Regions from separate parts of the Arthrobacter sp. NamB2 genome, predicted to be linked through region 1. Evidence: predicted binding sites of a transcription regulator. Region 1 holds the regulator's gene; the other holds the start of a gene.
The links. The regulator HspR, encoded in region 1, represses chaperone genes until heat shock. The targets are predictions, from matches to a motif close to AAGTTGAGTCNNNNNGACTCAACTT.
Positions count from the first base shown of each region.

Region 2: FDK12_RS04660 (Hsp20/alpha crystallin family protein) is a predicted target of HspR. The motif match lies at 2,712-2,736, and genes of this name have one in related genera.

Region 1 covers NZ_SZWI01000010.1:12,524-17,211, reverse strand. Annotated here, with positions in the region: gene FDK12_RS14580 (nucleotide exchange factor GrpE) at 1-162, shown strand, start outside; gene FDK12_RS14575 (DnaJ C-terminal domain-containing protein) at 341-1,336, shown strand; gene FDK12_RS14570 (heat shock protein transcriptional repressor HspR) at 1,388-1,828, shown strand; gene FDK12_RS14565 (glycerate kinase) at 1,825-3,117, opposite strand; gene FDK12_RS14560 (SLC13 family permease) at 3,161-4,688, opposite strand, start outside.
Region 2 covers NZ_SZWI01000002.1:210,174-214,861, forward strand. Annotated here, with positions in the region: gene FDK12_RS04640 (potassium transporter TrkG) at 1-1,126, opposite strand, end outside; gene FDK12_RS04645 (haloacid dehalogenase type II) at 1,421-2,089, opposite strand; gene FDK12_RS04650 (DUF2630 family protein) at 2,089-2,340, opposite strand; tRNA gene FDK12_RS04655 (tRNA-Val) at 2,517-2,590, shown strand; gene FDK12_RS04660 (Hsp20/alpha crystallin family protein) at 2,788-3,246, shown strand; gene FDK12_RS04665 (SDR family oxidoreductase) at 3,365-4,162, shown strand; gene FDK12_RS04670 (hypothetical protein) at 4,265-4,486, shown strand; gene pstS (phosphate ABC transporter substrate-binding protein PstS) at 4,566-4,688, shown strand, end outside.

The DNA of each region.
Region 1 (4,688 bases):
GAGGTGGGCGTCGCATTCGACCCGAACATCCACGAGGCACTCATGCAGCAGCCGAGCGCGGATGTCCAGGTGGACAGCGTCAGCCAGATCCTTCGTGCGGGCTACCGCAAGGGCGAGCGCGTTCTCAGGGCCGCGCAGGTCATCGTGGCGGTACCGGAGTAGGTTGTTCGTCGCTGGGCGGATGCCGAACGGCGGCAACGAAATTTCCCGGCTCGCAGAGCTCGCTGGGAAATATTGAAGCCGCCTTCCTCGGCACTCCGCTCAGCTCTCCCGGGTTGCGTGGTCCTTCGGGATCACGCAACCTGACCACACTCAATCGTTCTAGGAAAGGAGACGCCAATTGGCTAGTCAGGATTGGGTCGACAAGGATTTCTACAAAATCCTGGGTGTCTCCAAAGATGCGTCCGACGACGACATCAAGAAGGCGTACCGGAAGCTTGCGCGCAAGCACCACCCTGACCAGAACCAGGGCGACGCCGGTTCCGAGCGGATGTTCAAGGACGTGTCGGAGGCGTATTCCGTCCTGTCCGATTCCGAGCAGCGCCAGCAGTACGATGCCATTCGAGCGATGGGCGGCGGAGCGCGTTTCTCGGCCGGCGGTGCCGGTGGGAACGCCGGTGGCAGCGCCGGTTTCGAGGACGTGTTCGGCAATCTCTTCGGTCAGGGCGGCGCAGGCACGCGCCAGCGCACGGGATTCTCGAACGGCAACCTCCCTCCGGAATTCGCCGACCTGTTCGGCGGCGGCATGGGCGGCAACGGCTTCCCGGGCGGATTTCAGTCGACGCGCCCGCAGAAGGGCGCCGACCGCACCGCCAGCACGTCCATTTCGTTCGCGGGATCGATCAACGGGACGACGATCGGCCTGCGAGAGCCCTCGGGCGAGCAGATCGACGTGCGCATCCCGGCGGGCATCCGGGACGGGCAGAAGGTCCGCGTCAAAGCGAAAGGGCAGCCCGGCCAGGCCGGTCCGGGTGATCTCATGGTCACCGTCCACGTGAAAGAGCACCCGGTGTTCACACGCGACGGGGACAACATCCGCATCCATGTGCCCGTCACCTTTCCCGAGGCGGTCCTCGGTGCGCAGATCGAGGTGCCGACGCTCACCGGGGAGATGGTGAAGATGCGCGTTCCGGCCGGAACGCCGTCGGGCAGGACGCTGCGGCTCAAGGGCAGGGGCGTGAAGACATCGAAGGCAACGGGCGACCTGCTGGTGACCGTCGACGTCGTCGTTCCACAGAACCTCTCGAAAGAGGCCGAGGCCGCCGTCGAGGCGTTCCGGGATGCGACGAAGGATGCCGATCCGCGGGCGGGTCTGGCCGCGAAGGCCCGCCTGTAACAGTACATTTGAGCGATCGCCGGGCACACCGGCAACGGAAGGAGGCACGCAATGGACTACACAATGCCCATCTATGTCATCTCCGTGGCCGCCGAGCTCGCCGACATGCACCCGCAGACCCTGCGCCAGTACGACCGGCTCGGCCTCGTGACGCCGAGCCGGGCGCCCGGCCGTGCGCGTCGATACTCGCAGAAGGACGTCAGCACGCTGCGGGAGATCCAGAGGCTCTCGCAGGAGGGAGTGTCCCTCGAGGGCATCCGGCGTATCCTCGAACTCGAGAACCAGGTGTCGGCGCTGCAGTCGCGCGTCAGCGAGCTCTCGTCGGAGTTGGCCAGCCGCCGTGTCCAGGCCGAGTCGAGCAGGATTTTCGCGGCGGGCCTGGCGGGCGACGTCGTCACGCTGTCGCGGGGGCAGCGCCCGCGCCCGCGCAGCCAGGCGCTCGTCGTCTGGCGACCGGAGTCCGCCCGGACGGATACTGCCCGGGCGAATTAGGCGGGTCGGGTTACTGCCCGCCGGTGGGCGACGCGTCCGTCTCCTGTACCGGTGCCGGGCTGTCGGGGAGCATCAGCCAGCCGCACTTCCTGGCGTCGCGCGTCGACCGACGAGGACACCGCTGCGCCGAGGAGCAGCAGCCGCATGGTGCGCTCCGTCGCTTCGATCAGGAGCTGCTCGCCGTTCGCGACGGCATCCTCGAGATTCATGGGAACGGTCATGATGGAGGCGATGGCGTCGATGCCGACGTCGTGCACGTCCGGTGCCCCCTTGCCGAGGGAACCCGCCAGAGCCAGGACCGGCACTCCCGCAAGTTGCGCCCTGCACGCCACGACGGCGGGCACCTTGCCGTTCGGCGTCTGGAAATCGATGGCGCCCTCGGCCGTGATGACCAGATCAGCCTTCTGCATGAGGGCGTCGAGATCGATGCCCGCGAGCCCACTGTCGATCAGGGCCTCGAAGCGCGGAAGGAGATGCGCGCCGATGGCCGCGAGCCCGGCGCCCAGGCCCCCGGACGCCCCCGTGCCCGGCCCGGTGCGATAGTCCACACCGACGGCGAGACCGTCGCGTTCGAGCACCCGCGCCCACTGCCGCATGGCCTTCGCGAGTTCCTCCACCTGTTTCGGTGACGCCCCCTTCTGCGGTCCGAAGACGCGCGCCACACCCTTCTTCCCGCAGAGGACGTTGTGCTGGTTGCAGGCGAGGACGATCCTGGCCTCACGCACGGCCGGGTGGAGTCCGGACAGATCGAGGCGGTCGGCGCGAAGGAGGTTGGCGCCGCCGAACGGGATGTCGTGTCCCTTGCTGTCCAGCACTCGGGCTCCGAGCGCCTGCAGGGCGCCGGCGCCGCCGTCGCTCGTCCCGGAATCGCCGCAACCGACCACGATCGTCCGGATGCCCTCGTCGAGGGCGGCGCGGATCAGTTCTCCCACGCCATACGTCGTGGTGGCTCCGGGGTTGCGCAGCTTGCGGGGAACGAGGCGGAGACCGGCCGCAGCGGCCATCTCGACGACGGCCGTCCCGGTTGCGGCCCCGCCGAGCCTCGCGAAGTGGGATTCCACCGGTTCCCCGACCGGACCCGTCACGTTGACGGGCACGAGGACGCCACCGGTCGCCGCGGCGAGTGTCGCCGCCGTGCCCTCGCCGCCGTCGGCGATCGGTACCGCCGTGATCTGCACTCCAGGCAGGACGCGCCGGACGCCAGCGGCGATCGATCGGGCCACCGTCTCGGCGTCGAGGGATTCCTTGAAGCCGCTGGGGGCGATGAGGATGCGCTGGGGTACTGCCATGGTGGTTCTCCTTCGATAGGGGTATCGCGGGGGGAGGAGGGAATCAGGGGAAGAGAGGTAGGCCGAAGAGCGGCCAGACCAGGAAGCTGAAGAGCAGCACCAGGGCCACGTTGACCGGTGCGAGGAGGGTGGACAGCCGCAGGAGGTCCTTGGGCGAGTAGGTTTCGACGCCGTCCACCGCCGCGAACATCGCCACCGGTTTGGCGGAACTCGTCAGGGTGTGGCAGAAACCGGCCGCCGCCGTCGAAGCGAATGCTGCGGCCATCGGGTCCACTCCGGCAGCGGGTGAGAAGGCGATCACGATAGGGATCAGGACGGCGGAGCGCGCCGACCTGCTCTGGATGACGAGGTGCGCGACGGTGGAGAGCAGCACCACGAGCACCACGAAAAGGGGAGCGGCCGCGGATCCCAATGACCGGATGGGTTCCAGGGCCCCGCCCGCCAGCCACTCCGCCGTGCCGGTCTGGACGAGTGCGTTGCCCAGCGCCAGGGTTGCTGCCATGAAGAGCAGCAGGGACCACGGCACCGACTTCAGCCCTTTCGCGAGGTCCACCGATCCGTAGCTCGGTGATGCCGCCACCAGGGCGCCGATCAGCGCTACGAGTGCCGGGTGGAGGCCGTGGAGGGGTTCGGTGCACCACAGCACGACGACGGCACCCAGCAGGAGGGCCGCGCGCGATTCCGCCACGGACAGGGGACCCGTGACCGGAGTCTCGGAATGGTGTTCGAGGTCATCCGCACTGATGCGAAGGCGCTCGTTCCTGTCGGCCGGGGTCGTGAACATCCACAGCACGATTTCGGCACATCCATGGGACGCCACGAGCGCCAGCGGTAGACCGAGGAGGAGCCAGGTCGCGAAGTCGAAGCCATTGCCGGTCGCCGTCTCGAGGATCTGGCTCGTGATGAGGTGTGCGCCTGCTCCCAGGAAGGACCCGACAGCCGAGAGCAGGATCACGGACGGGAAGAGGATTGCGAGAGCCTTCACCAGCGCGGGGCGCGCCCCGAGCGCCTGCCGCAGGGCCAGGAAGACCGGCAGCGCCAGCGCAGCGCGTCCGGAGGTCGAGGGGACCGCGAACGTCGTGACCACGAGGGCGAGGGTGGTGAGATGGGCGAGCTGCCGCGGGGTAGTTGCGCCGGTGATGATGAAGGCCGCACCACGGTTGGCGAGGCCCGAGGCACGCACGCCGGCCGCTATCACGAACGCAGCGAGGAGGAGCCAGATGGTTTCCTCGCCCAGGGTCGAGAAGAGGGACCGGGTGTCCATGGTCCCCGTGAGGATCAGCACGGTGGCTGCTCCGAGCGCGACGTAGGTGTCATCGATCGAGGTGAAGATCCAGAGCCACACCGCGAGGACGAAGACCATCAGCGTGACAGCACCCTGCGGCGACAACCCGGCGTCGGGCTGTCGGGCGGCGACGATCACGGCGGCGGCGATGGAGAGTTCGACGACGGCGGCCATGGACCGGACGACGAGGGACCGGCGAGCAGCGGCCCGGGCTCCCGCCGTTGGGGCGGGAGTGGTTCCGGTTGTCCGTGCGGGCCGCGGTGGGGTGGTGGCGTGTTCGACGAGA
Region 2 (4,688 bases), on a different contig from region 1:
AGAAGGCGGAGATCACCTCGAAGAGGATGCGGTCCAGCCCGAAATCCGTGACGAGCATGAGGAACATCGTCGCCGCGGTCACGAGTCCGACGGCGAGCAGGACGATGGAGATGGCCTGCCGGTGCACCGAGCGGGGCAGACGCTTGCCGAAGACGTTGACCGCCGTGCCGCCGCTGATCTCCGTGTAGAGGATGAAGAACAGCACGCCGAACGTCGTGATCTTCAGGCCACCGGCCGTACCGGCGGGACCTGCACCGATGAACATGAGCACGTCCATGGCCAGGAGCGTGACCGGATCGAGGTGCGCGAAATCCACGCTGTTGAAGCCCGCCGTGCGTGTCATGGTGGACTGGAAGAACCCTGCGAGGATGCGCTCCTCCGCAGGCAGGGCACCGAGGGTCGCAGGATTGGACCACTCGACGGCCGTGATGAAGAGCGCTCCGACGACCAGGAGGATGATGGTGCCGCCGAGCACCAGCCTGGTGTTCGTGTGCCACTTCCGCGGATACCGGAAGTTCCGCCGCAACTCGAAGAGGACCGGGAACCCGAGCCCTCCGATGATCACCGCGCCGCAGATCGGGAGACAGATCCATGGATCGCCCACGAAGCCGATCAGGTTGTCGCTGAAGAGCGCGAAGCCCGCATTGTTGAAGGACGAGATCGAGTGGAAGACCCCGAGCCACACCGCTTCCCCGAGCCCGTAGCCGTAACCGAGGAAGAAGCGCGCGGCGAGCAGCACCGCAGTCACCGACTCCACGAGCAGCGTGATCCGCAGGACGCCGAGGAGCACGTTGCGCACGTCGCCGAAACCTACGCTCTTCGTTTCGGCTGCCGCCGAGATCCGTGATCGCAGGCCCATGCGGCGGGCCAGGAGCACACCGAGGAGCGAGGCGAAGGACATGATCCCGAACCCGCCCACCTGGATCAGGGCGAGGATGATGACGTGCCCGCTGCCGGTCCAGTAGACGGGGGTGTCGACGACGATCAACCCGGTCACGCAGACGGCCGAGGTCGCGGTGAACAGAGCCTCGAGGAATGTGGCGCTGCCCGGACCCACCCTCGACGTCGGGAGCATCAACAGGCCTGTGCCGACGAGGATTGCCGCCGCGAACCCGAGCACGATCACCTGGGCGGGGTGACGTGGACTGAGGTGTTTCGCCCACGCACCGGTGGTTCGGACGAACCTGCGCGCGTCGGCGGCGACGGATGGTACCGATCTCCGGAGGGTATCCCTGCTCGAACTCACGGGAATGCTCCGACCTCCGGGTGATGAAGTGACCGGTGCGGCGGTCGCACCAATCGATCATTCAATCCGATGCCCGGTGGCCGGAGCGGCGTCTTTACGCTTTCTTGATGCAGGCCCTACCGGCGCGCCCTCCGCGTCAGCAGGTTCCCGGGTACCCGGCTACGCAGAACGCTGTCAGCCATTTAGCACGCGGATCAGGTCACGGATCGAGGGGACTTCATGATCCGGACGCGTCATGGTGGCCGGGTAGGGCGTGCCCTCCCGGTTGAGCCAGACGGTGCGGAGACCCGCACGCGCTGCACCGTCGACGTCCCAGGGGTGCACGGCGACCAGCACGACGTCGTCCGCTGACCTCTGCAGTGTTTCCAGGGCATGGGAGTAGGACTCCGGCGCAGGTTTCCAGCGCGGCGCGTCCTCGACGGACAGGACGGCATCGACGGCGTCCCTGATGCCGCCGCGGTCGAGCAGCGCTTCTGCCGTGGACGCCGCACCGTTGGTGAGCACCGCGACGGCGACTCCTCCGGCACGCAGTGCCCGGATACCGTCGGCGACGTCCGCGTGCACCGGGAGGTCCTGCAGCGCCGCCATCACGTGCTCCACGGCATCATCAACGCCCCTGTTCAGGACCTGATCCGCGAGGACCACCCGCAGGGCTTCCGCTGCGACGTCATGGAAGGCTACGTTCTGTCCGACGGCGGTCAGCGCGAATCCGTCCCGGAGCACGGAGGCGAACCACAGGGCTGCCAACGGGGCCGGCGCTCCGATCTCCTCGAAATGCTGGGACATGCGGCCCGTGTCCGAGAGGGTGCCGTTGACGTCGAACAGCGCTAGGGGCGGTGCCATTACTGGCGGTACCCCTCCACCTGGCTGATCGGACGAGCATCGGCATCAGCGGGATTCTCGCCGGCGTCGGCCTTCGCCCGGCGCTGGCGGAGCAGGTCCCAGCACTGGTCGAGGTCCTCCTCGACGCGCTTCAGCCTGGCAGCGTGATCCTGGTGGGCCTCGCCGGCGCCGGCGTCCTGGGGCTGGTCGCGGAGCTCGTGCTCCTCCTGCACGAGTGCCTGGATGCGCTGCAGAATGTCCTGGTTGTCCATGGTGCGTTCCCTTCGTCATGGCGTGCCGCGGCATGCGGAACGCCCGCCCGGCTTCCCGTTCAGGCTACTGAGGACGGGGGGCAAAGACCAGCGCCCGCAGGACGGGGGACGCAGGCGCCGGTACGCGCAGAATTTGGAGCGGAGCCCGGATGGCCTAAGCTGTTGGAGAACCAATTGCCTGTGTAGCTCAGTCTGGTAGAGCATCCGCTTCACACGCGGAAGGCCCGGGGATCGAGGCCCCGCGCAGGCACGAGGATCATCTGGAAGGCCCGTATCGATACATCGGTACGGGCCTTTCTGCGTGCCAGGGCGTTCGTTCTGGGCGAACAGAAACGCTTAGCACTCGAAAGGCGTGAGTGCTAATATTTTCCTAGTTGAGCGAAGGGCGCTCAACCCAAAACCGACCACCTGCCGGTGGCACAGACGAAGGAGTTGTTTCCAGTGGCCATGAAGTTTGATCCGTTCCGCGAGCTGGACCGCGTTGCCGGCGCTCTTTTGGAAAGCCGTCCCGGTCTCCGTCTCATGCCGATGGACCTGTACCGCGAGAAGGACCACTACGTCCTCTCCGCGGATCTTCCGGGCATCGATCCCGGCTCGGTCGACATCGACGTCGACGGCCAGCTCCTGACCATTCGCGCCGAGCGCACACTGCGCGGCGCCGAGGGCGTCAAGTGGCTGACGCGCGAGCGCGAGAGCGGCTCGTTCCTCCGCCAGCTCAACCTCGGCCAGGGCGTCGACACCGAGGGCATCTCCGCCCGCTACGAGAACGGCGTCCTCAGCGTGACGATCCCCGTGAGCGAGCGCGCGAAGCCTCGCAAGATCGAGATCATCAGCGGTGAGTCCTCGGTGCCGGTCGAGTCCACGGCGGTCGGTTCCCCCGAACGCCAGGAAGCGGTCGAGGCATAATCCTCGCCGAACTGCAGCACCCCCGGGCGGTGTCCGGGGGTGCTGCAGTTAAGGGGGCAGGAGTTGAAGAGCCAGAATCTGCTTGCGGGCTGATGCTGCGAATGCAAAGGATGGAGTCATGGACTTCACACCGAGCGCAGCAATAGTCACCGGTTCCGACTCCGGCATCGGCCGGGCCACAGCCCTGGCCCTCGCAGGCCTGGGCTGTGACGTCGGCATCACCTGGCACTCGGACCAGGAGGGCGCGGAGGAGACCGCGCGGCTGGTCCGCGAGAAGGGCGTGCGGGCCGCCGTCGCCCAGCTGGACACGACGGACGCTCCGGCGTGCGGAGACGTCGTGGACCAGTTGGCCCACGAACTCGGCGGGCTCGACGTCTTCGTCAACAACGCAGGCGTCAACGGTGGAACCATGTTCATGGAGACGGACTGGAACACGTGGCGGGGCACCGTGGGGGCGAACCTCGACGGCGCCTTCGTGTGCATCCAGCGCGCTGCACGCCACATGATCGACGGCGGCAAGGGCGGTCGCATCATCGCGGTCACCAGCGTCCACCAGGAGCAGCCTCGTGTCGGATCCGCAGCCTACGACGCCTCCAAGCACGGCCTCGGCGGCCTCATCCGCACCGTCGCGCTCGAACTGGCCGACCGTGGCATCACCGCCAACGCCGTGCTGCCCGGCGAGATCAACACTCCCATGAACAACTCCGCGGAACAGGATCCACACACCATGGACCGCCCGGGCATCCCGCTGGGCCGCCCCGGCGCGCCGGAGGAGATCGCCGACGTCGTCGCCTTCCTCGCATCGGGTGCCTCCAGCTATGTCAACGGCGCGTCGTTCGTGGTGGACGGCGGAATGCTCCTCATGGGACCGCAGGCGGGCTCGCACCTCTCGAGCGGAGACTGGCGCACTCTCTGACCGGGAGCGTGTGAGCACTGCCACAACTTTCAGCGCTCGTTCATAAGGCGTTCAGGGAGCACCGCTAGCGTGGTGAGTCCTATCCTCCCGAAAGGCGCACCCATGGATGCTTCCCCTCCTCCTTCCCTCGAATCCGATGCTCAGGACTGGTCGGGCATCCGGCGCGGAGAGCACATCACCCTGCAGCACCCGGCAGGCTCGCAGCTCAGCGGTGTACTGGACATGAGGACCGACGACGCCTCGGTGGTCTGGATCCAGCTGCACGACGGCGGTGGGCGGCGCCTCGTACACCGGGCCGACGGCTATCGCCTGCGCCGCGGCTGAGCACACGCCGCTCGCGGACCGCTCGTTCACCTGATGTCCACCTTGGGTTCATCTTTCAGCCACCTGTAACGTTGCTGGGGTGAGAACCCGAGCCACCGTTTACCTGCCCCTCGCCGTCCTCCTCGGACTGACCGGCTGCGGATCCGACTATCCGCTGGGACCGGAGCAGGAAGCCGCCGCACAACGTGGGGACACATCCCTC